Linked DNA regions of Phreatobacter stygius. Each later gene encodes a partner of the first gene's protein in a complex. Links are inferred from orthologs where the notes say so. Each region holds a gene or a part of one and is shown in the gene's direction. Other genes may lie near its edges. The genes, in order: E8M01_RS03710 and moaD.

The links.
Region 2: the proteins of E8M01_RS03710 (region 1) and moaD are in contact, whole or in part, in a crystal structure (PDB 1FMA), measured with the Escherichia coli proteins. The link is inferred for Phreatobacter stygius from one-to-one orthologs.

What each region holds. Positions count from the first base shown.
Region 1 is NZ_CP039690.1:779,946-794,282, reverse strand. The notes cover bases 5,372-8,356. They hold E8M01_RS03710 (molybdenum cofactor biosynthesis protein MoaE), read left to right. Parts: upstream 5,372-6,628; coding sequence 6,629-7,084; downstream 7,085-8,356. Other genes in these bases: E8M01_RS34960 (methyl-accepting chemotaxis protein), read left to right, coding at 7,281-8,356; E8M01_RS03715 (DUF1800 domain-containing protein), read right to left, coding at 5,372-6,422. In the rest of the region: E8M01_RS03745 (nuclear transport factor 2 family protein), read left to right, coding at 1-252; E8M01_RS03740 (hypothetical protein), read right to left, coding at 268-555; E8M01_RS03735 (pyridoxal phosphate-dependent aminotransferase), read right to left, coding at 653-1,855; E8M01_RS03730 (Bug family tripartite tricarboxylate transporter substrate binding protein), read left to right, coding at 2,005-2,997; E8M01_RS03725 (glutathione S-transferase family protein), read left to right, coding at 3,098-3,718; E8M01_RS03720 (DUF1501 domain-containing protein), read right to left, coding at 3,739-4,995; more of E8M01_RS03715, read right to left, coding at 4,998-5,371; more of E8M01_RS34960, read left to right, coding at 8,357-9,305; E8M01_RS03700 (ABC transporter substrate-binding protein), read left to right, coding at 9,474-11,063; E8M01_RS03695 (FMN-dependent NADH-azoreductase), read right to left, coding at 11,479-12,108; E8M01_RS03690 (LysR family transcriptional regulator), read left to right, coding at 12,247-13,179; E8M01_RS03685 (DUF2189 domain-containing protein), read left to right, coding at 13,563-14,237; dnaG (DNA primase), read left to right, coding at 14,321-14,337. UniProt on the Escherichia coli protein: Converts molybdopterin precursor Z to molybdopterin. This requires the incorporation of two sulfur atoms into precursor Z to generate a dithiolene group. The sulfur is provided by MoaD.
Region 2 is NZ_CP039690.1:2,539,000-2,553,225, forward strand. What follows is about bases 7,352-10,225. They hold moaD (molybdopterin converting factor subunit 1), read left to right. Parts: upstream 7,352-8,599; coding sequence 8,600-8,851; downstream 8,852-10,225. Other genes in these bases: E8M01_RS11720 (disulfide bond formation protein B), read right to left, coding at 7,352-7,878; pgsA (CDP-diacylglycerol--glycerol-3-phosphate 3-phosphatidyltransferase), read left to right, coding at 7,980-8,603; E8M01_RS11735 (MBL fold metallo-hydrolase), read left to right, coding at 8,858-9,934; E8M01_RS11740 (LysE family translocator), read right to left, coding at 9,986-10,225. Outside these bases: E8M01_RS11680 (D-alanyl-D-alanine carboxypeptidase family protein), read left to right, coding at 125-1,783; E8M01_RS11685 (DMT family transporter), read left to right, coding at 1,786-2,667; E8M01_RS11690 (CobW family GTP-binding protein), read left to right, coding at 2,673-3,782; E8M01_RS11695 (DUF924 family protein), read left to right, coding at 3,779-4,327; tRNA glutamyl-Q(34) synthetase GluQRS, read right to left, coding at 4,324-5,247; E8M01_RS11705 (DNA-3-methyladenine glycosylase family protein), read left to right, coding at 5,258-5,956; E8M01_RS11710 (alpha/beta hydrolase), read left to right, coding at 5,956-6,600; E8M01_RS11715 (HNH endonuclease), read left to right, coding at 6,759-7,304; more of E8M01_RS11720, read right to left, coding at 7,318-7,351; more of E8M01_RS11740, read right to left, coding at 10,226-10,615; E8M01_RS11745 (helix-turn-helix transcriptional regulator), read left to right, coding at 10,757-11,458; E8M01_RS11750 (TIGR02302 family protein), read right to left, coding at 11,489-14,158. UniProt on the Escherichia coli protein: Involved in sulfur transfer in the conversion of molybdopterin precursor Z to molybdopterin.

The sequences.
Region 1 (14,337 bases):
CTGACCGCGGCGCTGCAGGTCCTGAACAACGGTCATTTCCGTTATCTCGGTGCCTGGTACGGCGAAGCCTCGGCGGTGCTGGAATTCGAGACGACGGTCGACGGCATCGTCATCAACGGCGTCGACATGATCGGCTGGAACGAGGCGGGCAAGATCACCCATTTCAAGGTGATGGCCAGGCCCTTGAAAGCGATCAACCTGTTGCACCAGCTGATGGGCGCCATGCTGCAGAAGATGGCCGGCAGGCCGTAGCCGAGAAATTCGGGCTCACGCTCGCGGTGGCGGCCGGCAGGAGCTGGCGAGGCGTGCGGTCTCGTCGCGCGGCACGAATTTCAGCACGATGCGGCCGCCGAGCATGCCGCCGCTCGGCCGCCAGTCGCCCGGCACGCGCATCTCGGGCGCGGTGTCTTCGCACAGGCAGCCTGAGCAATAGGTGAAATAGCCGGGCCCGGCCGGCGCCGCCGCCGATCCGCCGGCAAATAAGAAAAGGCCCGCCGCGACAACAGTCGCCGCGGGCAGGAGCCGGCGAAACGGCACAACGATCAAGGTCGCCATGGGCAGGCTCCGAACGGCCGGAACGGCCGCGACTTGAGCCATGGGTAGCGCGGCGCGGCGGGATGGTTCAATCCACCCCGCCGGGAGCCTTGCCGGTTCAGCGCAATTCGGCGCAGAACTTCTGGATCTTCTCGCAGGCAGCCGTCAGCGTTTCCGTCGATTCGGCATAGGACAGGCGGAACGCCGGGCCAAGGCCGAAGGCCGAGCCGTGAACGATGGCGACGCCCTCGTTCTCGACCAGTTCCATGGCGAAGTCCTCGTCGGTCTCGATCACCTTGCCGGACGCGGTCTTCTTGCCGATCGCGCCCTTGATCGAGGGATAGACGTAGAAAGCGCCTTCCGGCACCGGGCAGCTCAGGCCCTTGGCCTGGTTCAGCATCGAGACCACCAGGTCGCGGCGCTGCTCGAAGGCCTTGCGGCGGACCGGAATGAAGTCCTGCGTGCCGTCGAGCGCTTCCACCGCCGCCCATTGGGCGACCGACGAGGCGCCCGAGGTCTGCTGGCCCTGGACCAGGTCCATCGCCTTGATCAGGCTCTCCGGGCCGGCGGCATAACCGATCCGCCAGCCGGTCATGGCATAGGCCTTCGACACGCCGTTCATGGTCAGCGTGCGCTCATAGAGCGAGGGCTCGACCTGCGCCGGCGTGGTGAAGGTGAAATCGCCATAGACGAGGTGCTCGTACATGTCGTCGGTGAGGATCCAGACGTGCGGATGGCGCACCAGCACGTCGGTCAGCGCCTTCAGCTCGGCGCGCGTATAAGCGGCGCCCGTCGGGTTCGACGGCGAGTTGAAGATGAACCACTTGGTCTTCGGCGTGATGACCTTGTCGAGCGCTTCCGCGGTGAGCTTGTAATTGGTCTCCGGCCCGGCGCTGACCGGCACCGGCGTGCCGCCGCACAAGGCCACCATTTCCGGATAGCTGACCCAGTAGGGCGCCGGGATGACCACCTCGTCGCCGGGATTCAGGGTCGCCAGGAAGGCGTTGAACAGCACCTGCTTGCCGCCGGTGCAGACGATCGCCTGCTGCCACTTGTAGTCCAGGCCGTTCTCGCGCTTGAATTTCCTGACGATGGCCTGGCGCAGCTCGGTAATACCGGAGACCGGGGTATATTTGGTCTTGCCCTCGGCGATCGCCTTGACCGCGGCCATCTTGATATTGTCAGGCGTGTCGAAGTCGGGCTCACCCGCGGAGAGCGAGATGACTTTCTTGCCCTGCGCGTTCAAATCGCGCGCCTTCTGCGCCATGGCAATGGTGGCGGAAGGCTTCACGCGCTTCAGGGCGTCGGCAAGGAAGGCCATCGAGGGGCTCCGTCTGGTTTTACTTTCTCCGCCAAGCCGCTAAGACCACACCGAACTGCTTGGCAATCCGGGCGCGAGCTTTAGTCGCGCGAAACGGAGCGAACAAGCGAAAATCCCTGATGGGAGACATCATTTTGGGAGGCACCTCGATGACGACCCGCCGCACCGTTCTGTCTTTGATGGGGTCGGCGCTCGCCGCCCCGGTCTTTCTGCGCGACGCTTTGGCGCAGCGGCAGACCTGGGCGCCGACCCGCCCGATCCGCCTGATCGTCGCCTATCCGGCCGGCGGACCGACCGACGGCATCGCCCGCATCGTCGCCCAGGACATCGCCGGCCCGCTCGGCCAGGCCGTGGTGGTGGAAAATGTCGGCGGGGCGTCGGGTGCCATCGGCACGCGCCAGGTGGCCAGGGGTGAACCCGACGGCCACCTGATCACCTTCGGCAACAACCAGACGCATGGCAACAACATGTTCCTCATGCGCGAGCCCGGCTATGACGCGGTCAAGGATTTCGCGCCGCTGGCCGGCGCCGGCGCCTTCGAGCACATTTTCGTGGTCAAGAACGACCTGCCGGTGAAAACGATCCCTGAACTGATCGCGCTGGCCAAATCGAAGCCGGGCGAACTCAATTACGGTTCGACCGGCATCGGCTCCGGTTCGCACCTGTCCACCGAACTGTTCATGGTGCGCACCGGCATCCAGATGACCCACGTGCCCTATCGGGGTGCCGCGCCGCTGGTGCAGGACGTGGTCGGCGGCCGCATCGATGTCGCCAATTCGACCATGGCGAGCGTCTTCACCCAGATCCAGGGTGGTCTTCTGCGCGGCATCGCGATCGGCAGCCCGAAACGCAATGCCCAATTGCCCGACGTGCCGACCTTGCGCGAGCAGGGCGTGACCAATGCCGATGCCGAGAGCTGGACCGGCTTCTTCGCGCCGGCCGCGACGCCGCATCCGGCGATCTACCGGCTGTCCAAGGAAATCCTGGCCTCGCTCGCCAAGCCGAGCGTGGTCGAAGCCATCACCAAGCTCGGTTTCACCATTTCGGTGCGCGACCCGGAAGCCTTCAAGCCCTATCACGAGCAGGAGATGCGCACCTGGGCCGAGGTGATCAAGGCAGCCAACATCAAGCCGGAGGGCTGACAGGGCGGTCCGGCCGGGTCGTCGCGCCGCTCCCGGGATGTTGAAGCGCGCCGCGAATTCGCGCCGGACTTCCGCCGCAACGTTCGGTATATCGAACGTCATGACATTGACACTCCATGCCATGCAGCGCTCGGCCAATTGCTACAAGGTGCGGCTCGCGCTCGCCCATCTCGGCCAGGACTTTGTCCTGAAAGACGTGGATATCCGCCGCGGCGATACCCGCACGCCGGAATTCCTGGCCTTGAACCCGCGCGGCCGCGTGCCGGTGCTGCAACTGGACGACGGCACCGTGCTGATCGAATCGAACGCCATCCTGCTGTTTCTCGGCGAGGGCACCCGGTTCGTGCCGGAGGACAAGATCGCGCGGGCCCGCATGATGCAATGGATGTTCTTCGAACAGAACTCGCATCACCCCTCGATCGGCGAAGCCCGCTTCTGGATGACGCTCATTCCCGGCGGGCGCGAACTGAAGCGCGACCTGATCGACGACTGGATGGAGCAGGCCGAAGGCGCCCTCGCCCGCATGCAGGATCAACTGACGCGCCATCCCTTCATCGCCGGCGACAGCTTCACGCTCGCCGATATCGCGCTCTACGCCAATACCCATCTCGCTGCGGAGGCCGATCTCAACCTGCAGGCCTTCCCGGCGGTCTTCGACTGGATCGGCAGGATCGCCGCCATGCCCGGCCATGTCGACATGGACTGGCGGCCGGCCGGCTGAGACGGGCCTGACCGATGGGATCAGCCGACGAGGCCATCCATGGGCCTGACCGCCAGGCTGCCGGGGAACACCGTCTCGGCGAGGTGGCGCGGATCCGCGGCAAGGTGGTCGCGCAGCACGCCCTTCAGCACCGCCCGCAGGTCGGTGGTGGCTTTCAGGTCGCGGCCGTCATGGAGGTCGGCCGGGGCGAGGCCCGGCCAGTCGGCCAGCACCCGCCCGCCCTTGACCGCGCCGCCGGCCAGCAGCGCGACGGTGGCGGTGCCGTGATCGGTGCCTTCGGTGCCGTTGACCCGGGCGGTGCGGCCGAATTCGGTGATGAAGGTGATGACCGTCTCAGCCCAGGCCGGCCCCAGGATGGTCTTCGCCTCGGCCAGGGCCTGGTCGATGGCCGCGAGCCGGCCGGCCAGCTGGCCGGTGGCGCCGCCTTCATTGGCATGGGTGTCGAAGCCGTCGAGCGCCAGCGCGCCGATACGTGGTCCGTCCGGCTTGGCGAGAAAGGACGCCGCGCCGGACATGGCCTGCACGACATAAGCGGTCTGGCGGCGCGCGCCGTCGGTCGAGACCTTGCCGAGATCGCGGTCGGCGCGCCGTTCGAGGATTTCGGCAAAGGCCGGATCGGTGTGGCGATAAAGCGCGATCAGGCGATGGGTCAGGTCGTCGCCGGCGGGCGGCAGGGTCTGCGGCTGCCAGGCCATGACCGGCGCCCGGCCACGCGCGACCAGCGGCACCAGCGGGCCGACCCCGACAACCGGGCGCCTGATGATCCGGTCGCCCGGCGCGAGCGTCTCGAGCGCCCGGTTCAGCCAGCCGGATTCATGGAAGCCGAGCTTTTCGGTGCCGCTCTCCAACAGGTCCTGGCCGTCGAAATGCGAGCGTTCGCGGTAGGGACTGGCGACCGCATGGACGATCAGGGCTTGCCGCGCCTGGTAGAGCGCATGCAGTTGCGGCATCGCCGGATGCAGCGCGAAGAAGCCGTCGAGCGGGCGCGCGGCATTGTCGCCCGTGGCTGACAGCGCGATGGCGCCGCGCAAGCCGGCATAGGCGGGATCGGCGACCGGCGCCGCCAAGGACAATCCGTCGAGCGCGCCGCGCAGCACCACCACCAGCAGGCGCGGGTCGCGGCCCTCGGCGCGCGCCAGCTTGGGCGCGGCGGCCCAGGCGAACATCAGGCCGGTGGCGCCGAGAAAGGCCCGGCGCGACAGGTCGAGCCGGCTCTCGCAGTGATCGACGTGGTCGGCGCGGGGCCGGTCGGCCGGATGGGACAAGGCGGTTGGCATGATCACCTCCGCAAGAATTCGGGCGACATGAGTGCAATGGTCAGCCCTTGCTGCGGCGTCTCGGCCCGCCGGATCGCCTCGCGGGTCGCCTCGCTCATGCGGGGACCGAGCAGGAGATCGGCGATCGGCACCGGCGAGCCGCTGATCTGGGCTGAGCGGACGAACAGATGGGCAATGTCGACGCGCTGGACCAGGCCATCCATCCAGGGCGCGCTGTCCTCGGAAAAGCCCTGGGGCGAGGGCACGCGCCAGGTCGGCTGGCCGAGCACGGTCAAGGCGCGCTGGAACCGCTGCGGCTCGGGCGCGAGGCCAAGGCCGCGATGCAGCGCCACGACCCATTCGAACGGCCGGCGCAGCTTGGTGGCGGGCGCCTCGAAGGCCTCGGGCGCCTCGATCAAGGCGCGGGTGGTGGCATTGAGGTTGCCGCCGGTCGCCAGGAAGGCCGTTTCGAGCCTGGCGACGAGGCTGGCCGGCGGGGTGTCACTGATGAAATGGCGGACGAGCTTGGTCGCCACATGGCGGGCCGTCGCCGGGCTCCGCGCGAGGTCGGCGAGCAATTGCAGGCCACCCTGCTCGCCCTCCGGATAGGCCTTGCCGAGCACCGTCTTCGGGCCCGGCTCGTGGCTGCGCGGATTGAAGCGGAAGCGGAACGGCAAGGCGTCGGGGTCGCCCGGATTGCCCATGGTCCAGCCGGTCAGCACGGCGGCGAAAGCGGTGACGTCGTCCTGGCCGTAGCCGGTGCGCACGCCGAGCGTGTGCAGTTCCAGGATCTCGCGCGCCAGGTTCTCGTTCAGGCCGCGGCCCTGCCGCTTGCCGGCGGGCGAATTGGGACCGATCGAACGGCCATTGTCGAGATAGAGCAACATGGCCGGATGGCGTGCCGAGGCCATCAGCATGGCGGCGAAATCGCCGGTCACGTGACGGCGGATGACCTCGCGCTCATAGGCGCCGGCCATGGCGCGGACCAGGCCGCCCTTGTCCATCGAAATGCAGAAATGGTTCGACCAGAACCAGACCAGCCGCTCGCGCAGGCCGAGGCCGGGTTCGCAGGCCCTGAGATAACGCGCGGCGAATTCGGCCCGGATCACCTGTTCCATCGGCGTAGGCGCTGCCGGCGGGCGGGACGGCGCCGGCATCTCGGCCGCGGCGGGAGCCGCCGGGCCGGACCCGGCCGGACGGGCGATCTCGGCCGCGGCAGCGCGGGCTTGCTGGCGTTCGGCCTGGGCGGCGCGCTGAACCTGACCGGCTTGGTCGGAGGTCTTGAGCTCGCCGGTGAGCGGCCGGTCCGGCGCGGTCAGATCGGCGATCAGCGCGCCGCGCGGATCGCGGCCAATGGCATTCAGATCGGCCTGGCTCTGGCCCACGGAAATGCCGAGGCCGAAACGCGACAGGGCCAGGCGGGCGGGATCGAGACGCGGTATCGCCATGGGCGGGTCCCTGGGACAAGCCCGGGTTCGACGGAAGGCCCGATTCTAGTCCGCGGCAACTGTCAGATGCCTGAACGACGAAATCATGACCGGCGCTGGTCGGCATCGACCTACGCGAAACCCGGTTCTGCTCTCGCAGAGCCCGGTTCTGCTCTCGCAGAACCTTGTGCGACTTGCTACTTGAAGGGGAGGTGAAGGAGATACCGATGGCCGTCAGGGTCCAGCGCGATGATTTCGACCAGGGCGCGGAGGTCAGGCGGCTGACCGCCGGGCGCAGCGACGTCGGCGCCGTCGTCACCTTTGCCGGCCTGTGCCGGGGCACGACCGGCAGCGAGACCATTGGCGCGATGACGCTCGAGACCTATGAGGCCATGGCGCTCGCCGAGCTGTCGCGGATCGAGGCGGAGGCGCGCGCCCGCTGGCCGCTGCAGGACGTGCTGATCATTCATCGGCACGGCCGGATGGAGCCGGGCGACAATATCGTGCTGGTGGTGACGCTCTCGGTGCATCGTGAGGCGGCCTTTCAGGCGGCTGAATTCCTGATGGATTATCTCAAGACCCGGGCGCCGTTCTGGAAGTTCGAGGAAAAGGGCGAGGGTGCCGGTTGGGTTGCCGCCAAGGACGAGGACGACAGCGCGGCGGAGCGCTGGACGGCCGGTTGAACGGTCAATTGCCGCGCCGATAAGCAAATATTGCTGCAAAAAGTCGCAATGCTGGATCCGGATACCTGCCGCGCGAGGTAATTGCGCTGCGGCGCTGCGATGTTAGCGAAATATTCACGCTGGCAACCAAGTCTGCGGTTCAAATGGCCCAGTACTCTCGCGGGCCGCCACATCCCGCCGGCCGAGATTCCCAGACATGATGAAATTCCGCATTGGTACCAAGCTGATGGCCTTGTCGGCCTTGGGCGTGCTTCTGGTCGGCGGCCTGATCCTGAACCAGCGGATCAGCGACAGTGGCACCGCGGTCATGCAGGCGGCCGCCGACAAGCAACAGTCGCTCGCCATCGCGGCGCTGGCCATCGACGGCAATATCCGGCGCTCGGCACTGGCCGAGCGGGATGTCCGGCTGAGCCGTTCGGTCGAGGAATTCGACGTCGCGGTGCAGAAACTCGAGGCCGCGCTGACCGAAAGCCAGGCCGGCATCGACACGACGCTTGCCGCCGCCGACACCGCCGAGAGCCGCGAGGCCTTCACCGGACTGAAGACCGCGTTCGGCACCTATGTCGCGGCGGTGCGCGACATGCTGGTGCTGCAAAAGGAAAATCTCGCCCAGATCGCGCTGCGCAACCAGGGCACGGCAACCTGGCAGCGGACCTATGACAGGCTCCTGGCCTCGCCCGCCTTCACCGCGATGACCGAGAGTTCGGAAGCGGAAATCGACCTGCGCGCGGCGAACGCAGCCTTCGATGCGGCGCGGGCGGCATCCTGGCGCTTCATCGCGACCGGCGAGGTGGCGCAGCAGATGGCCATGACGCGCGCTTCGCTGCGCATCGTCGCGTCGGCGCGCGAGGCCCGCAACCGGGCGAGCGTGCCCCCGGTCGTCGAAGCGGTCGACGCCCTGATCGCCGCCGCCAACCATTTCATCACCCATACCAAGGCCGCGACCACCGCGGAGGATGCCAAGACCAAGATCATCGTCGAGCGGATGGTGCCGGCCGGCATCGCGGCGACCGAGCTCGTCGCCAAGACGGTCGGGGTTCTGCAGCAATCGGCGGCGGAAGCCCAACAGCAGGCCGAGGCGCAGGTGGCCCAGGCCGCGGCGGTCGGCCTCGGCCTCGGGCTGTTCGTGGTCTTCGTGCTCGTCGGCTCCGCGGTGTTTTCGTCGCTCGGGGTGATCAAGCCGATCAACGGCATGACCGGTGCCATGGAGACGCTGGCCGAAGGCGACACCTCGGTCGAGGTGCCGGGCGTCGGCCGGGTCGACGAGATCGGCCGCATGGCCTCGGCGGTGCAGGTGTTCAAGGACAATGCGCTCGCCAAACAGGCGCTCGAGCAGGAGCAGGACGCCGCCAAGGCGCGTAGCGAAGCGGACAAGTCGGCGATGATGACCGCCATGGCCGATAGTTTCGAAGCGGCGGTGGGCGGCATCGTCACGGCGGTCTCGTCGGCGGCGACGCAGTTGCAGTCGGCGGCGCAGACCATGTCGGCCGCGGCGGAAGAAACCTCCAATCAGTCGGTGGTCGTGGCGAATGCCTCGGAAGAAGCCTCCACCAACGTTCAATCGGTGTCGGCGGCGACCGATCAATTGTCCGGCTCGGTCGAGGAGATCAGCCGGCAGGTGTCGAATTCGGCGCGCATCGCGGCGGAGGCCGAGGCGAGCGCCAGCGCGACCACCGCCAAGGTCGAGCGGCTGGCGCAGGCGGCGACCAAGATCGGCGCCATCGTCGAACTGATCAGCAGCATTGCCGGCCAGACCAATCTTCTGGCGCTGAATGCCACCATCGAGGCGGCGCGCGCGGGCGAGGCCGGCCGCGGCTTCGCGGTGGTCGCGGCCGAGGTCAAGAACCTGGCCGAGCAGACCGCCAAGGCGACCAGCGAGATCGGTGCCCAGATCACCGAGATCCAGACCTCGACCAGCGAGTCCGCCTCGGCGATCGCCGAGATCGCCGGCATCGTCCAGCGGCTGAACGCGATTGCCTCGGGCATCGCCGCGGCGGTCGAGGAACAGGGCGCGGCGACCCGGGAGATCGCCCGCAACGTCCAGCAGGCGGCCCATGGCACGCAGGAGGTCTCGTCCAACATCGCCGGCGTGACGCGGGCTGCCGAGGAGTCGAGCGCAGCGTCGACCGAGGTGCTCGGATCGGCCGGCGAACTCTCCCGGCAGAGCGAGATCCTGCGCGGCGAGGTCGACAAGTTCCTGGCCAACGTGCGCGCCGCCTGAGGCGCGGGCCCTTCTGCGAAAGGTCCGGGCCAGGTCCTGGCATTGCATGGATCACCTGCGGGGCGGCGACGGCTTGCCGCCTTTACAAGCTGGCCTTGGCCGAACCACTGTTGGCGACGTCCGTTCTTGGCGACGTCTGTCGAAACCGGTTGCGAGGGGACCGCACCCATGGCCAGCAAAGCTTTCAACCGCCGTCATTTCCTGGGGGGCGCGGCGGCCGTCCTCGCCGCCCCGTCGGTTGGTCTGGCCCAGGGCGCCAATGTCCTGAAATTCGTGCCGCAGACCGATGTCGCGGTGCTCGATCCGGTCTGGACCACGACCTATCCGACCCGCGACCACGGTTTCCTGGTGTTCGACACGCTGTTCGGCATGGACGGCCAGTATCGCATGTCGCCGCAGATGCTGGACGGGGCGCTGACCGGCGACGACGGCAAGCTGTGGACGCTGACGCTGCGCGACGGTTTGAAGTTCCATGACGGGTCGAGGGTGCTGGCGCGTGACTGCGTGGCCAGCATCAGGCGCTGGGGCGCCCGCGACGCCTTCGGCCAGGCGCTGATGGCGGCGACCGACGACCTGTCGGCGCCCGACGACAAGACCATCCGCTTCCGGCTGAAATATCCGTTTCCCCTGCTGCCCGACGCGCTCGGCAAGTCGTCGCCCAGCATGTGCGCGATCATGCCGGAGCGGCTGGCCCAGACCGCGCCGACCGAGCGCATCACCGAAATGGTCGGCTCCGGCCCGTACAAGTTCCTGGTCGCCGATCGCGTGCCCGGCGCGCTGATGGCCTATCAGCGTTTCGCCGACTACGTGCCGCGCGCCAGCGGCACGCCGGACTGGTCGGCGGGCCCGAAGGTGGCCCATTTCGAACGGGTCGAATGGCGCATCATGCCGGATGCCAACACCGTGCTCGGGGCCATCCGCAACGGCGAGATCGACTGGTGGTACACGCCGGACGCCGATCTTCTGCCGGCGGTCAGGCGGCTGCGCGACGTGACCACCAAGGTCATCGACCCGACCGGCTGGATCTCGACCATGCGGCTCAACCATCTGGTGCCGCCGTTCGACAATCCGGCGCTACGCCGGGCGGTGCTGAGCTTCGTCTCGCAATCCGAATTCATGCAGGCGCAGACCAACGAACCCGAACTCTGGAAGGACGGCGTCGGCATTTTCTGCCCTGGCACGCCGCTCGCCAATGACGCCGGCATGGAGGCGCTGACCAAGCCGCGCGACATCGGCGCCGCCAAGGAGGCCATCGCGGCCGCCGGCTACAAGGGCGAGAAAGTCGTCGTGCTCGGCGCTTCCGATATCGCGGCCTCGCGGGCGCTGTCGGATATTGGCGCGGACCTCTTGAAGAAGATGGGCTTCAACGTCGACTACCAGCTGAGCGACTGGGGCACGCTGGTCCAGCGCCGCGCCAAGACCGAGCCGGTCGAGCAGGGCGGCTGGAACGTCTATCACACGTTCTGGAGCGGCACCGACATGTTCACCCCGGCAGGCCACGCCTTCCTGCGCGCCAATGGCCGCTCGGCAGGTCCTGGCTGGCCGACCATTCCGGGCCTCGAAACGCTGCGCGACGACTGGTTCAAGGCCCCGGACCTCGCCGCGCAGAAGGAGATCGCGCGACGGATCCAGACGCTGGCCTTCCAGGACGTGCCTTATGTGCCGCTCGGCCAGCGCTTCTTCCCGACATCCTATCGCAACAATCTGACCGGCGTGCTGAACGGCAATCCGGTGTTCTGGAACGTCAGGCGCGGCTGAGGCGGTCCTGGTACCGCAGCACAGTGATTATGACCCTTTGGCTGGATAGGCGCCGCGCTGATGGAGACAACGGCGCAATGGCGGCTTGGCACCACTTCCTCATGCTGGCACCACGTCGTCTTGCCCGGGCTTGTCCCGGGCATCCACGCATTCATCCGCTCGCGGCAATCAATTCGTGGATGGCCGGGACAAGCCCGGCCAAGACGAGAATTGTCCTTGGAGCAGCGGGCGCTGCATCGACCGGGCGCAGGATCCGCGCCGTGGTCCAGCACACTGTGACGTCAACACATCGTCGTGCCCAGGCTTGTCCCGGGCATCCACGCATTCATCCGCTCGCGGCAATCAACCCGTCATAACCACTGTGCAGCGGTCCTGGGCGGCGCGGCACGAGGCCGCCCCGTCCATGGTCATCCGGTCAGGCGGCTTTCGGCAGCGCGATCGGGCGCTCGGCGATCTCGCGCTCGGCGGCGGTGATCGCCTCCTGCTTCTTCTCCGGGCTGATATTGACGCCCTCGGCGCGGACGAATTCGAGGTCGGTGACGCCGAAGAAGCCGAAGATCGTGCGCAGATAGTTCTCCTGGTGATCCAGGCCAGCGGCCGGCGAGCCGGCGCTGTAGATGCCGCCGCGCGACGAGGCGACGATGATCTTCTTGGCGCCGGCGAGGCCCTCGGGGCCCTTTTCGGTATAGCGGAAGGTCTTGCCGGAGACGGCGACGCGGTCCAGCCAGGCCTTCAATTGCGAGGGAATGGCGAAGTTGTACATGGGCGCGCCGACCACGACGATGTCGGCGGCGAGGAACTCCTCGAGCGCGCGGCCGCCGGCCGCCAGGTCCTTCTGCAGGTCGGCGCCGTGCTGGCTCGGGTCGGCGGACTGGGCCGACAGATAGGCGCCCGACAGGTGAGCGATCGGATCGGCGGCGAGATCGCGATAGGTGACCTCGAGGCCGGGATGTTCGGTCTTGAGGCGCTCGACCAGCGCCGCCGTCAGGCGGCGCGACACGGAATAGTCGCCGAGAATGCCGGAATCGATGTGCAGGAGTTTCATGGCAGGTGTCCTTGTGGCGTTGCGAGACTGGACACCCGATATAGATTGAGAACGAAAAGGCTGAAGTCGGCAAAAATCGAACTGATCGTTTCGATTTGGAAACGCTGCAAGGCGCTCGCAAGGGCAGGAGTGAAGCCGGTGCAAGACCTGAACGACCTCTATCTGTTTGCCGCGGTTGTCCAGCACAAGGGCTTTTCGCCGGCCGGCCGGGCGCTCGACATCCCCAAATCCAAATTGAGCAAACATGTCGCCAGGCTCGAGCAGCGCCTTGGCGTCAGGCTGATCGAGCGCTCGACACGGCGGTTCCGGGTGACCGATATCGGCCAGGAATTCTACCAGCAATGCCAGTCGGTGCTGGCTGGCGTCGAGGTTGCCGAGGCGCTGGTCGCCAAGGCCCGCGCCGAGCCGCGCGGCATCGTCCGGCTGGCTTGCCCGCCCGATATCGCGCAGAGCCTGATGGCGCGGATCCTGCCGGCCTTCCTGAAACGCTTTGCCGAGGTCAAGGTGCAGATGCTGGTCGCCAACCGGCCGGTCGACCTGATCGAAGAGCGCGTCGACGTCGCCTTGAGGGTCAGAACCCGGCTCGACACCGATCCGAACCTGACCATGCGGATCCTCGGCCAGAGCCGGCAGGTGCTGGTGGCAAGCCCTGATTTCATCGCCCGCCATGGCGGCCATATCGGCGTCGAGACGCTTGGCCTGGTGCCGACGCTGTCGTCCACCGAACAGTTCGTCCAGGACACCTGGCACCTGACCGATCCGGACGGGCGCAAGGTCGAGGTCGCCCATGAACCGCGGCTGAGCGGCAGCAGCTTCGCCATGTTGAAACAGGCGGCGATCGAGGGGCTGGGCGTCGCGCTGCTGCCCGAGCAGGTGGCCGATGACGCGATCGACGCCGGCGCGCTGGTCCTGGTCCTGCCCGGCTGGACCGCGCCGATGGGTACGATCCACCTGGTCTTCACCACACGGCAGGGCCTGCTGCCGGCGGTGCGGGCGCTGATCGATCACATCGTCAAGGAGTATCCGCGCATGATGAAAGAATGCACGGAGGCGCTGCGCGCGGTTCCGTGAGGTCTTGGCGAGGGGGCCTAAGACTTCGGCCCAAGACTTCGGCCCAAGACTTCGGCCCGGCCCCGCCGCATCGTGTGCTCTCCTGACGCGACAAGCCTTTCGTCCCGGTGTACAAGCGGTGATACCGAGTTCAGGCTCGACGCTGGCGGCAGCGGAAGTGAATGTCCGCATTGCCGCAGTGCAAGAACGGCCTGAACGGCCTCCAAGTCGGGTGAAACGACATGGCAAAAGCACGTGCAGCTTCTCCGAAATCCTTGCGCGCCCGCGCCGATGGTGGGCCTGCGCCGGTTGCTCCGGTCAGTGTCGCGCCGCCGACGATCCGACGGATCGTCCCGGCGGATCTGAAGGACGCTTTGGCGAAAGGCCTCGATGACTTCTGGGCCATGCCCAGCCATCTCCTGTTCCTTTGCCTGATCTATCCGATCGCCGGTCTCTATCTTGGCCGGCTCGCCGTCGGTTTCGACGTGCTGCCGATGCTGTTTCCGCTGGCCGCGGGTTTCGCCTTGATCGGGCCCTTCGCGGCGATCGGGCTCTATGAGATCAGCCGGCGGCGCGAGCAGGGGCTCGACACCTCCTGGCGCCATGCCTTCGACGTGCTGCATTCGCCCTCGCGCGCGGCCATCGCCGAACTCGGCGGCGTGCTGATGGTGCTGTTCCTGTGCTGGCTCGGGGTGGCGCTGATCCTCTATCGCAGCATGTTCGGCGACGACGTGCCGCGCGATCCGATCGATTTCTTCCGCGAGATCTTCACCAGCCGGGCCGGCTGGACGCTGATTCTCGTCGGCAATGCCATTGGCTTCGTCTTTGCCGTGGTCACCTTGATGATCGGCGTGGTCTCGTTCCCGCTGCTGCTCGACCGCAATGTCGACGCCACGACGGCGATCAAGACCTCGCTCCAGGCGGTCAAGGCCAATCCGGCCACCATGGCGTTGTGGGGCCTGATCGTCGCCGCCCTCCTGGTGCTGGGCTCGATCCCGGCGCTGGTCGGGCTTGCCATCGTCATGCCGGTGCTGGGCCACGCGACCTGGCATCTCTATCGCAAGCTGATCGAGCGTTAACCGGCTTGTGCCACCAGTGCCGAAGCGGCTGGTTTCCCACAGGCCGCTTCGTTCCCAGGCGCCGGAAGTGCTAAGACGGGTTCATGCGCTTTCCGCCGTC
Region 2 (14,226 bases), 1.8 Mb from region 1 along the record:
GGACCTCGCCCGTCTTGACCGGCCTCGCAACTCAACCCCGTGGTACACCCCACTTGGCGAACCACTCGCGAAGCAGGTAAAAGACCTAAGCTCCCCTCGTCTTATTCCCCATAAAGGCTCGACCTTGCGGATCAGCGCTCCCGCCCTCGCCGCCACGATCGCGCTTAGCCTCGGGCTCGTTTCGCCGGCAGCCGCGCAGCAGGTCGGACCGACCATCGTTGTTGACGTCGCCAGCGGCCAGGTTCTGCAGGCCGACCGGGCCGGAACAGCCTGGCTGCCGGCATCGCTCACCAAGATGATGACCGCCTATGTCGCGCTCAGCCAGGTGCGCCAGGGCCGGGTCACCATGAATACCGGCCTGACCGTGTCGCAGCGCGCGGCGCGCGCCACGCCCTCCAAAATGGGCTTTCGCCCCGGCACCGTCGTCACCATCGACAACGCCTTGAAGATCATCATGGTCAAGTCGGCGAACGACGTGTCGGTCACCATTGCCGAAGGCCTCGGCGGATCGGTCGAGAATTTTGCCGCGATGATGAACGCCGAGGCCCGCAGGCTCGGCATGACGGCGACACGTTTCATCAATCCGAACGGCTTGCCCGGCGCCGGCCAGCAGACCTCGGCGCGCGACATGGCGGTGCTCGCCCGCGCGCTGATGCGTGAATTTCCCGAGCAGTCGATGCTCTGGCGCATGCCGGCGATCCGCTACGGCAATCGCGTCATGCGCAACCATAACCACCTGATCGGCCGTTATCCCGGCGCCGACGGGTTCAAGACCGGTTTCACCTGCGCCTCCGGCTTCAATGTCGTCGCCACCGCCACCCGCGGCGGCCGGCAACTGATCGTCGTGGTGCTCGGCGCCACCTCGGCGCGTGGCCGGGCCGAGACGGCCGCCGGCCTGTTCGAGCGTCATTTCGGCGGTTTCGGCGGTTCCGGCGTCAGCGTCGACGGCATTGCCAACGACGCCTTCTCGGCACCCGCCAATATCCGCGACCAGGCTTGCCGGCGGCGCGGCCGCGGCCCCGCCTATATCGAATCGGGCGAAGACCTGGAGAACGAGCCGATCGCCTCCACCAGCGACCCCGGCAATCTCAGCTATGCCCAGATGATGGCCCAGCCGTCGCAGCGCCGGAGCATGGGCATCCAGGCCTTCGCCGCCATTCCCGGCCAGGTGCCGTCGCTGCTCGGCCCCTACCGGCCGAGCATGGATCCGATCCCGGTGTTCATCGGCGGCGCCGGCTCGGCGCCTCCGCCGGCCACCGCCGCACCCATGCTGGCCTCGACGCCCGGTTCCAGGCGCGTCACCTTGCCGGCATCCGGGACCACCACCTTGCCCCAGCCCGTGGCGGCCGGCATGACCTCGACCGTGACGACCGTCGCCGCGCCGGCGCCGACGCCGGCTCCGGCCGGCGCCATTGGGCGCGCCGCCGCCCCGGATCGGGCAGCCCATGCGCCCGCCGGAGGCCAGCGCGCCCACGGCGCGATCGGGCTTGCGGCGCCGACGACGCAACATGCCGCCCCGCCGACCCGGCCGGGAGCCATTGGCGCGGTTGGCGCACCGATGGCGCTGCAGGGCGCCGCATCGTCGACGGCAAGCCCCGCGCCGGCCGCCAGCCGGTCGTCCGACACGCCGCAACGGCCAACCGTGCAGACCGGCCGCCATGCCGAAACCGGCCGGCGCAATCCGCGCGAGGTCCGGCCGGCGGCGAGCACTGCCACCCGGCCCGCGGCCCGCCCCGCCCCGCGGCCGCAGCCGGCGCCGACCCCGGTCGTCCCACGCCCGTGACCATGCCATCGCGCGCCGTCGGCATTACCGCGGCGCTCGCTGGCGCGGTCGCTTATGGCGTCAACATCGTCTTCGCCCGCATGGCGACCCAGCAGGGCGTTTCCGCCGCCGATCTGGTTTTCCTGCGGGTCTTCCTGATGATGGGCGCGGTGGCGGCGACCCTTGCGCTGGCCGGCGGTTCGCTGAAGGTCGAGACCCGCGACCGGCCGCTCCTGATCCTGGTCGGCATCACCTCGGGCTGCCTCGGGCTCGCCTATTTCTTTGCCGTGTCCTTCGTGCCGATCGGCATCGCCGCGGTCATCTTCTACACCTTTCCCCTGCTGATCCTGATCGCCAGCCCGTTCATCGACGGCGAGCGCTTCACGTTGCAGCGCCTCGGCGTTTTCGCGCTGGCCTTCGGCGGTCTCGCCATTGCCCTCGGACCGACGCTTGGCGGTATCGACATGCGTGGCGTGCTCCTGGCGGCATTGGCCAGCGTGCTCGCCGCCAGCCAGTTCTTCGCCGCCGCGAGAGCCGGCGCGCGGATCAGCCCGGCCGCCCTGCTGTTCTGGTCGCATGTGGTGATCATGCCGATCGCCGGCCTGGTGGCGCTCGCCAATGGCCTTGGCCAATTGAGCGCGCTGGGCGGCGCCTGGTTCGCCGCGACCATGACCATGCTTGGTTATCTCGTCGGTTTTGCCTTCCAGATGCTCAGCGCCCGCAACGCGCCGCCGGCGCTGGTCGGCCTGGTCTTCTGCCTCGAACCGGTGGTCGCCATCGTCACCGCCAACTTCGTCCTTGGCGAAACGCTCTCGGCGCCCCAAATGGTGGGAAGCCTGCTTGTCCTCACCGCCCTCGTCGCATCTTCGCTCGCCGAATTGCGGCGCGAACCGAAACCCGCCTGAAACCCATGCCCGACGCCCCGCGCCCCCGACGGCCGCGCGCCCCGATCCCGGTGACCGTGCTGACCGGCTTCCTCGGAGCCGGCAAGACCACCTTGCTCAACCGGCTGCTGGCTGATCCCGGCATGAAGAACACCGCCGTGCTGATCAACGAGTTCGGCGAGATCGGCCTCGATCACCTGCTGGTGCGCACCGTCGAGGACGGCATCGTCATGCTGTCGTCGGGCTGTGTCTGTTGCACGGTGCGCGGCGATCTCGTCTCGGCGCTCGAGGATCTCCTGCGCGCGCTCGACAATGGCCGCATCGATGCCTTCGATCGGGTGGTCATCGAGACAACCGGCCTGGCCGATCCCATTCCGGTCATCCACACCATGATGGCGCATCCCTATCTGGTGATGCGCTACCGGCTCGACGCGGTCATCACCGTCGTCGACGCGGTCAACGGCCTTGCCACCCTCGACGGCCATCCGGAAGCGGTGAAACAGGCAGCGGTGGCCGACCGGATCGTGCTGACCAAGACCGATCTGATCGACAGCGACGACCGCCTGGTGGCGCTCGGCCAGCTCGAGGCGCGCCTGGCCGCCCTGGCACCGACCGCGATCCGGCTCGATGCCGCCAGGGGCGAGGCCGACGCCAAGGCGGTTCTGGCCGCCGGCCTTTATGACCCGGCCACCAAGGTTCCCGATGTCACCCGCTGGCTGAACGAGGCGGCGCTCGCCACCGACGGCAGCGACCACAGCCATGACGACGGCATCAAGGCCTTCGCGCTGACCAGCGACCAACCGCTCGGTTCCGCCGCCTTCGACATGTTCCTGGAACTGTTGCGCGGCGCCCACGGGCCGAAGCTCCTGCGGGTCAAAGGCGTGGTCAAGATCGCCGAGTTCCCGGACCGGCCGGTGGTCATCCACGGCGCCCAGCACGTCTTCCACCCGACCACGGTCCTGGATGCCTGGCCCGATGGCGACGCGCGCACCCGCATCGTCTTCATCCTCAAGGACATGGAACCGCAGGTGATCCAGGCGCTTTATGATGCCTTCCTGGGCGTGCCGCGCGCCGACCAGCCGGACCGCGCCGCGCTGACCGACAACCCTCTCGCCATTCCGGGGCTTGGCCTGTGAGCAAGATCGAAACCCCCGAAGCGGTCCTGGCCTTCTGGCGCAATGCCGGCCCGCAACTCTGGTTCGCCAAGGACGAGGCTTTCGACGCCGCCATCACCGCGCGTTTCGCCGCAACCTATGAGGCGGCGGCCGCCGGCGACCTCGAAGGCTGGGAAGCAACGGCGGAGGCGACGCTGGCGCTGATCATCGTGCTCGACCAGTTCTCCCGGAACATGTTTCGCGGGCGTGCGCGAGCCTTCTGGGCCGATCCGCTGGCCCTGGCGGTGGCCGAGCGCGCCATCGGCAAGGGCCTGGACCGGCTGATCGGGCCGGACCTGCGCCTGTTCCTCTATTTGCCGATGGAACATACCGAGCAGCTCGCCGTGCAGCGCCGTTCGGTGGCGCTGTTCAGGACGCTCGGCGATGCCGAACTCGACAATTATGCCGAGGTCCATCACCAGCTGATCGCCCGCTTTGGCCGTTTCCCTCACCGCAACGCCATTCTGGGCCGCGACAGTACTCCCGAGGAGCTGGCTTTCCTGGAAACGGACGGCTTCAAGGGCTAGATATCGGTTCGTGGGTCGATCCCGACGAGCCGCCCGATATCGGCAGGGCTGGCGCCGCCCGCGCGCAGCGCGGCAAGACCGGTCGCCGCCTCGCTTTTCGACAGTTTGCGGCCGTCGGCGCCCAGGATCAGGCGGTGATGCCGGTAAAGCGGCTCGGCGAGGCCGAGCAGTTCCTGCAGCAGCCGGTGCACCGCGGTCGCCTCGAACAGGTCCTGGCCGCGCACGATGTGACTGACGTCCTGCAGCGCATCATCGACAACCACCGACAGGTGATAGCTGGTCGGCACATCCTTGCGCGCCAGCACGACATCGCCCCAGCATGCGGGATCGGCGGCGACACTGCGCAACCGGGCCCCGGTCTCGTCCACTTCCGTCCAGGTCAGAGGCCGGCCGAGCCGGCTGATCGCTTCGGCCATCCTGAGCCGGAGCGCGAAGGGTCGCCCGGACGCGACACCTTCATTCCGTTCGGCCGCCGTCATCGCCGCGCCCGTCCCGGCATAAAGCGGCACCCCGTCCGGATCGATCGGCCAGGATCGGCCGGTCGCGGCCTCGCGTTCGGCCACCAGCGCCTTCAATTCGCCGCGGCTCTCGAAACTCGCATAGATCAGGCCGAGAGCATCGAGCTGGCCAAGCGCCTGCCGATAGGTGTCCAGGTGTTCGGATTGCCGCCGCGGCGGCATTTCGAAGCCGATGCCGAGCCAGGCCAGGTCGGCGAGCATGGCGCGTTCGAATTCCGGCCGGCAGCGCGTCCGGTCGATATCCTCGATGCGCAGCAACAGGCGGCCGCCGAGCCTGGTGGCCATGGCGGCATTCTCGAGCGCACTCAGCGCGTGGCCGAGATGCAGCGCGCCGTTGGGGCTCGGCGCGAAGCGCAGGACGGCAGGATCGCTCCGGGAAATCGGCGGATGCACAAGGGCCATGGTCAAGCCTATGCTGACAGCCCCGCACGAACGCAACCCGCAACGCTCCAACCAGGCCATCATGCGCATTGAAACCGAGGCCGATCTCGCCGGCGCGCTCGCCGCGCTGGCGGGCCTTTGCCCTCATATGGCGAAAACCCATGCCGAACTCGGGACACCACCGCTGCGGCGGCGCGCACCGGGTTTCGAGGGCCTGGTCCAGATCGTCGTGTTCCAGCAGATTTCGGTCGATGCCGCGCGCGCCATCTGGGCGCGCGCCGAGACCGTCTTCGGGCGTTGGACACCGGAGATCCTCGGCGCCGCCAGTGACGAGACCTATCGGGCGGCCGGCCTGTCGCGACCGAAAGTGCGCACGCTCAGGGCGATCTCGGCCGCGGTGACCGAAGGCGGTCTCGACCTCGAGGCGCTCGATCGCCACGGCGCGGACGCCGCCCATGCCATGCTGACGCAGGTGAAAGGCATCGGGCCCTGGACCGCCGACGTCTATCTCCTGTCCTGCCTCGGCCATATCGACGCCTGGCCGGCCGGCGATATCGCCTTGCAGGCGGCTGCCGGCGACCTGCTGGGCTTGCCGGCCCGGCCGACCGCCAAGGAGATGGGGCCGCTCGCCGAACGCTGGCGGCCTTATCGCGCCGTGGCGGCGCGCCTGCTCTGGGCTCACTATGCCGCGCGCCGCACCGGCCGCGTCGCCGAACCGACGGTGGCGTGATGCTGGACGGACCACGCCTTGCGCCGCTGTCCGGCCGGGCCCGCCAGCTCGTGGTCATCCTGCATGGCTATGGCGCCGATGGCGACGATCTGATCGCGCTCGGCGAGGCCTGGCGCCAGGCCTTGCCGGACGCAGCCTTCGTCGCGCCCGATGGCCCCGAGCCCTGCGACCACATGCCGAGCGGCCGGCAATGGTTCCCGCTGGATCTCCGAAACCCGCGCGAATACTGGCTCGGCTGTATTGGCGTGCGCGCGGCGATCGATTGCTTTCTCGATGCCGAACTGCGGCGTCTGGCGCTCGATGACGGCGCGCTTGGCCTGGTCGGCTTCAGCCAGGGCACGATGACCGCGCTGCATGTCGGCCTGCGCCGCAAGAACGCTCCGGCGGCCCTGGTCGGCTATTCCGGCCGCCTGGCCGGCCCGGACAGCCTCGCCGAGGTCACCGTCCGGCCGCCGGTGACCTTGATCCATGGCGGGCTGGACGACGTGATCCCGGCGGTCGACATGGGCGTGGCCGCGACCGCGCTCAGCAGTGCTGGCCTTGCCGTCGAGACCCACCTCATCCCCGATATCGGCCACGAGATCGACGGCCGCGCTCTCGGCTTCGGGCTCGCCGCACTGAGCCGCGGATTCCAGGCGGACTGAACGCCAAGCGGGTCGAGGCTTCACAAGACCGACACAGTGCTCCTATTATTAACGGGCATCTGCTTTCGCTGCTCGCGAATCAGCGGGCAGGACCGGTCGCAGGGAGTGTGCTCGTGACGGTCGCCGTTTCTCCGAGGGATCTGCCGGTTTCTTCCGGCATTTCCCCAGGTTCATGGCCTGCCCTCGTGCTCAACGCGGACTACCGCCCGTTGAGCTATTACCCCCTGTCGCTCTGGTCCTGGCAGGACACCATCAAGGCGGTGTTCCTCGATCGCGTCTCGGTGGTTTCGTTTTACGAGAAGGCGATCCGCTCGCCGAGCTTCGAGATGAAGCTGCCGAGCGTGGTGTCGCTGAAGACCTATGTGAAGCCGTCGCGCAACCCGGCCTTCACCCGGTTCAACGTGTTCCTGCGCGACAAATTCCGCTGCCAATATTGCGGCGACAGCGACGACCTGACCTTCGACCACCTGGTGCCGCGCTCGAAGGGCGGGCAAACCACCTGGGACAATGTGCTGGCCGCCTGTTCGCCGTGCAATCTGCTCAAGGGCTCGAAGACCCTGCGTGAATCGGGCATGCACCTGATGCAGCATCCCTACACGCCGACGATCCAGGACCTGCACAGCAACGGCCGGCTGTTCCCGCCGAACTACCTGCACGACAGCTGGATGGACTATCTCTATTGGGATACCGAACTGGAGCCGTGAGCGGCTGCCGGGTTCAGGCCTCTTCGCTGGTCCGCGCCGCGCCGACGAGCGCGACGATCGACAGGCCGGTCGCGATCACCACGTTCCAGCCGGCGAGCGAGACGCCGAGGAAGCGCCAGGCCGCCACCGTGCAGTCGACCACCCGCGGGCCGCTCTGCAGCTGACGCAGGAGATCGCCGGGCGTGCGGGCGAGTGCGGCCGGCTGCGAACAGCTGGTCGGGCCCTGCCAGAAGCCCCATTCGGCGCCGGCGTGGTAGGCGCCGAGCCCGACCGCCCAGGCCATGACCAGGGCCAGTGCCAGCAATCCGACACGAATGGCGAGCGGCGGCAGCCGCAGGACAGCGCCGAGCGCCACGGCGAAAGCCAGGGGAATGGCGATGTAATAGGGCAGGCGCTGCTCGAGGCAGAGCGGACAGGGCGCCAGCCCGATCACATATTGAAAGAAATAGGCGCCGAGAATCGTGCTGGTCGCGCCCAGGCCGACGACCAGGGCCGCAATGAGCCAGGGGCGCCGGCGGGCGACGGTGAGAGTGCTGGTGGCCAGAGTGCCGACGGAAAATGTGCTGACGGTCATGGCGACATTTCTTGATCCGTTCACAACGATCTGTCCATCCCGTGAGCCGGCCATGTCGGCTTTCGGTTGACCCAAGACGCCCCCTCGTTCATCACAAGATCATGAGCTCGGCTGATCCGATCCCCCGCGTGCGCCGCGGCGGCGCGTTCAATATTCCCAATATGCTCACCTACGGGCGGGTCGTTGCCGTGCCGCTGGTGGCGGCTTGCCTGTTCGTGCAGGTCATCTACGAAAGCGGGCTCTGGCTGCGTTGGGTGGCGCTGACGATCTTCATCATCGCCGCGATCACCGACTATTTCGACGGCTATCTCGCCCGCGCCCTGTCGCAGCAATCGGCCATCGGGCGGATGCTCGATCCCATTGCCGACAAGCTGCTGGTCGGCGTGGTGCTGTTGATGCTGGCCGCCGACGGCACCATTCTCGGCTGGTCGCTGTGGGCCGCGGTGGTGATCCTGTCGCGCGAGATCCTGGTCTCGGGCCTGCGCGAGTTCCTGGCCGAGCTGCAGGTCTCCGTACCGGTGACCCAGCTGGCCAAATGGAAAACGGCGTTGCAGCTGGTGGCGGTCGGGTTTCTCATTGCCGGTCCGGCCGGCGACCAGGTCATCCCCTTCGTCACCCAGGTCGGCATTGGCCTGTTGTGGGTCGCCGCCCTGCTGACGCTTTATACCGGCTTCGACTATTTTCGCGCCGGCGTCGGCCATCTGATCGATGAGGACGAGCGGTGAAGATCCTCTATTTCGCCTGGGTGCGCGAGCGCATCGGCAAGGCCGAGGAAACCATTGTGCTGCCCGAGACGGTCAGGACGGTCGCCGACCTGATCGCCCATCTCACCGGCCGCGGCGAGGAATATGCCTATGCCTTCGAGAACCCGAAGGTGATTCGCGCCGCCATCGACCAGGTCCATGTGAAACCCGCGGCCATGCTGGAAGGTGCCAAGGAAGTGGCCTTCTTTCCGCCGATGACCGGCGGCTGAACCGGCATGCCGACCAGGCGCAGACTTCTCGGCTCCTTGGCCTCGATCCCGCTGCTCGCCGCCGCCGGCGCGTTGCTGGCATCCCGTGCCAACCCCTATTATTCCGGACCGGTGTCGGATCATTTCGACGGCACCCGCTTCTTCGACCCGCATGGTGCCGCACCGCGCCCCTTGTCCGATCTGCTGCGCTGGCAGTTCGGCTCCGACGCCCGCGCCCGCTGGCCCGCCGCCTGGCCGCTCGAGCGGTTCGACACGCCGCCGGCTCGGGTCGAGGGCGACGCCCTGAGACTTGGCTATGCCGGCCATGCCAGCCTGCTGTTGCAGACGCGCGGGCTGAACATCCTGCTGGACCCGGTCTGGTCGGAACGCTTCTCGCCTTTGTCCTTCCTTGGTCCGAAACGGGTCAATCCGCCGGGTATCCGCTTCGAAGACCTGCCGAAGATCGACCTGGTTCTGGTCAGCCATGGCCATTACGACCATCTGGATCTCGCGACGCTGTCGAGGCTTGCGGCCAGCCACGCCCCGCGGGTGATCACGCCGCTCGGCCAGGATGCGATCATGAAGGCGCATGATCCGGCGATTCGCGCCGAAGCCCATGACTGGGGCGACCGGGTCGAGATCGGCCATGACATGGCGGTCAATCTGGCGCCGATGCGGCACTGGACCGCGCGTGGCCTGTTCGACCGCAACAAGGCGCTGTGGGCTGCCTTCATTATCGAGACGCCGGCCGGCCACATCTATCACATTGGCGATACCGGTTATGGCGACGGCCACCATTTCCGCGAAGCCAGGCGCCGCTTCGGCGACTTCCGGCTGGCGATCCTGCCGATCGGCGCCTATGAGCCGCGCTGGTTCATGAGCGAGCAGCACATGAACCCCGAAGAGGCGGTCCAGGTGATGCTGGATTGCGGCGCCCGCCATGCGCTCGCCCATCATTGGGGCACCGTCCAGCTCACCAATGAGCCGATCGAAGCGCCTCGCGCCGCGCTCGCCGAAGCGCTCAAGGCCAGGAATATCGCCGCCGACAGGTTTCGGGCGATCCGGCCGGGCGAGGCCTGGGATATTCCGGCTGCCGGCGCCTGAGAGCCCGTCCGAGCCGCAGGTTCTGCCCCCGGCTCGGCGCGGCCTGCGATGTCAGGACAGGCCCTGCCACGCGGTGACGACCGCCACCGTGATCAGCACCACGCCGGCGCCGCGGCCAAGGCTCACCGTCATGCCCGGACTGGATGTCAGCCAGTCCCGCCCGCTGCTTCCAGCCAGCGCCACCCCACCATAGACGGCAAGCTGCGTCGCCGCGGTCATCACCGCCAAAACGATGGCCTGCGCCCAGATCGGGCCGAATTCCGGCTTCAGGAACTGCGGATAGACCGCCAGCATGAAAAGATAGGCCTTCGGATTGAGCAGGCTCGTCACGATGCCTTGCCGGAAACTGGTCCACAGCGACTGGATCGGCAGGCTGCCGATCGCACCGATGACCACGGAACTGCGCAGCAACGTCCAGCCGATCCAGACGATATAGGCTGCCCCCGCCAGCAGCAGCACGGTGAACAGGCCGGGAACCAGACGCAGAAGCAGCCCGACGCCGAGCGCTGCATAGATGCCGTGGAACACGCCGCCCGCGATGATTCCGGCCGTGGCGGCCAGACCCTGGCGGCGGCCGCCGGTCAGTGAATTCGCCAGCACGAACACCATGTCCATGCCCGGCACGATGATGATGCCGAACAGGAGCACGAAGAAGAGCCAGAGGTTTTCGGCATAATTCATGTCAGTTGTCCGCCGCCGTGCCGCCCCGGAAATCGAGGGAGCCTTTGCTTTTCAGGGTGTTGTGGCGGATATATAAGACGGGCCAACTGACACCGAATGTCAGTTGTATGTGTGAAGTGCGGGATTTCCCGAGGTCACGTGATGCCGAAGGCCTCGCGCCTGTTCGAGATCATTCAGACCCTGCGCCTGGCCAGGACACCGGTCACCGCAGCGGCGATGGCCGAGACGCTGGAGGTCAGCCAGCGCACGGTCTATCGCGATGTCCTCGCGCTGCAGGCCATGCGCGTGCCGATCGAGGGCGATCGCGGCATCGGCTACATCATGCGACCGGGCTTCGACCTGCCGCCGCTGATGTTCTCGATCGAAGAGATGGAAGCTCTCGTCCTGGCGCTGGCGCTCTTGGAACGCACCGGCGACGGCGAGCTGAAGGAGGCCGCCAAGCGGGTCGGCGCAAAGATCGCGGGCGCGGTGCCGGCACCGCTTCGCCAGGTCCTTCACACCAACACGCTGCATGCCTGGGGCTCGGTGGCGCCGGCACCGCCCGGGCTCGATCTTGCGCTGGTGCGCCGCGCCATCCGCGACGAACGGAAACTCGATCTGGCTTATCGCGATGAGCAAGGCCAGGCGACCGAGCGAACCATCTGGCCGGTCGCGCTGATCTATTATTCCGAGACCGCCAATATCGTCGCCTGGTGCGAACTGCGCCAGGCGCGGCGCAACTTCCGGTCCGACCGGGTCGCGCGCTGCGCGGCATGCGACAGTTTCTTCAGGGGCAAAGGCGATCGCCTGCGCCAGGAATGGATCAGCGGCTGGAACACCAGCGGCGCGAGAGACGACACCTGAAGCGCTTGCCGCGCATCGGTGGGCGCCCCGTTACTGGATCTGCAGGCCGCGCAGCAGCCGCTCGATATAATCCATCTCGAGCTGCGGCCGGTCCGGATCCGACAGGCGCCGGCGCAACTCCTCCAGAACCCGCTGGGCGCGCTGGGCCGCACCCTCGCCGGCGTTGGGAATGCGGACATTGGAGTTTTCATTGGCCTCGCGGCCGCGCGTCGGCCGGCCGAGCGGGTCGTAGTCCTGGTTGCCGGCCTGGCCATTGCGGCCGGGCTGGCCCTGCTGATTGCCCTGGCCCTGCTGGCCCTGACCCTCCTGCATTTGCTGGGCGAGCCCCTGCGCGCCTTGCTGCAGGCTCCTCAGTGCCCGTCCCTGGGCATCGGCCGCGCCCTGGCCGTCGCCGCGGCCAAGCGCACCTTCGGCTTCGCGCATGGCACGGCCGGCATTGCCCATGCCCTGCTCCGCCTGCCGGCCACCCGGCGAATCGCCCTGGTCGCCCTGCTGGCCGAGCTGCTCACGCAATTGATCGAGCAATTCGCGCAATTGCCGCTGGCTCTCGCCAAGCTCGGAGAAGCTCGGGGGTCCGTCGCCCGGCTGGTCGCCCTGGCCCTGCTGCGGTTGCCCGTCCTGACCCGGCTGGCCCGGCTGACCGCGCTGGTTCGGACGCTGCTGCTGGCCGCGCTGGGCCCGACGCTGCTCCTGGCCCCGCCGGAAGGTCTGGTCGCGCAATTGCTGCTGGCGGCGGATCATGTCGGACAGCTGGTCGAGCGCGTTCTCGCCCTGCTCGGTGCCGTCGCCCATCTCCTGTTGCTGCTGCTGGCGGCCGGCCTGCAGGCCCTGCAGCATCTGCTGCAATTCCTGCATCAGCCGCTGCGCCTGCTCGCGCGCGCCGCTGCGGGCAAGGTTCTCGATGCGGTTCAGCATGTCGCGCAGGTCCTGCGGACGGACCGTGCGCGCATTGGGATCGCGCTGGGCCTGCTGCTGGTTCTGCCCGTCCTGGCGGTTGCGCAGCGCCTGTTCGGTCAGTTCGCGCATCAACCGGTCCATGGCCTGGCGCAGGTCCTGCGACAGGCGGCGGATCTCGTCTTCCGATGCGCCGCGCTCGATCGCCTGGCGCAGCCGCTCGGCCGCCGCCTGCACCGCGCGCTCGGCTTCCGACACGTCGCCGTCCTCGATCCGGACGGCGATATCCCAGAGATAATCCATGACCTCGGTCAGCTGGGCATCGCTCGACGCCCGCGTCAGCCGGAAATAGGCGGTGCGCAGCCCGAGATAGACCGCCGTCTCCATGCCGAACACATCAGGCGCAGTGGTCAGCGCCTCCAGGGCGCGCGCCACCCGCGGCCGCGCATTGGCATCGAGCGCCAGGATGCGCCGCTGCTCGACCAGGGCGCGCGGCACCGGCTTGGCGAAGCTGCGCTGCGGCAAGGTGGCGACGACCGTGTCGGACCGGCCTTCATTGCCGGCATCGTCCTTGGCATGCAGCGTCACCGCCACCTGCAGCCCGGCGAACGGATGCGCGACGAAATCGCGGCTGGTCTGGCTCGTGCCGTGGCGCGTGCGCGCCTGCGGCAAGACCAGCGGGATCGGCGGCAGTTCGGCCAGCGGCCGGGCCGACGGCCGCTGCAGCGCGGTGGCCGATGGCGCGAGCTGGAACCGCGCCTCGGCTTCGGTGACGCCGTAGTCGTCCTCGATCTTGTAGGACAGCATGAGCTGGTTGCGCTGGTCGGCCTGCGGATCACGCTCGAAGGTAATCGTCGGCGCCTGATCGATCAGCGCCTCGAAGCGCCAGTCGAGCGGTTCCGCGCCGGTGCCGCGGACCGTCAGCTGGCCGTCCCTGGCGATGACCCAGCGCGTCTCGGCAAGACCGGCCGGCGCGGTCGGCGTGGCACCCGTGGTGGCCGGTGGCGGGGCAGCCGTGACGCCGCCATCGGCGCGAATGTCGACATTGGCAAGGCCGGTCACCCGCAAGGTGACGACCGAACCCGCCGGCACCTTGAAACTGTCGGGCGTCGCCTCGCGCTGCGCGACCGGCTCGGTCGAGCGGCGGGTCGGCAGGATCAGGGGTGGCCGGCCGGTATAGGTCGGTGGCGTCACCCAGGCGTCGACCCGGTAGGTGATCGGCGCCGGCGGCGCGCGCCAGTCGAACGCCGTCATCAGCCGCGCCATGCGTTCGTCGCCGGCCAGGAAATAGGCCGGAACGATCAGCAGCAGCGCCAGGGAGCGGATCGCATAACGATCGAGATTGGCCATGCGCGGCATCGGAATGCCGGTCTTCAGCCGGCCGGTCGCGGCCAGTACGCGCGCCCGGTGCTCATCCCACAGCGCCTTGGCGAAAGGATCGTCCCGGGTGGCCAGTTCGTCGGCGAGCGCGGTCGCCGGCCGGTGCCCGCCGCCGGTCGACCGGTCGATCCGGCGCAAGGCCTCCTGATCGGTCGGCCGCCGGATGGTCAGAAGCGGCCAGGCGGCAATGACCAAGAGGCCCAGCACGAAGATGACGCCGCCAAACCGCGCCCAATAGGGCACGACCTGCCAGAATCCGAGCCAGGAGACCGCCAGGACGCCGCCGAAAATGCCAAGGAACAGCACCAGGCGCGGCCAGACACGCTCCCACAGCAGGACGGCCCGCGCGCGATCGATGGTATGGCCGAGCGCCGGATCATGTCCGGGCCCCGTCGCCTGCCGCTCGGTATTCGTGCCGTCGCTCAATGACCGCTCCGGTTCGTGCCACCTTGCACTGCACAGGGTAACACGAATGTCACGGAAGGCCACCTCAC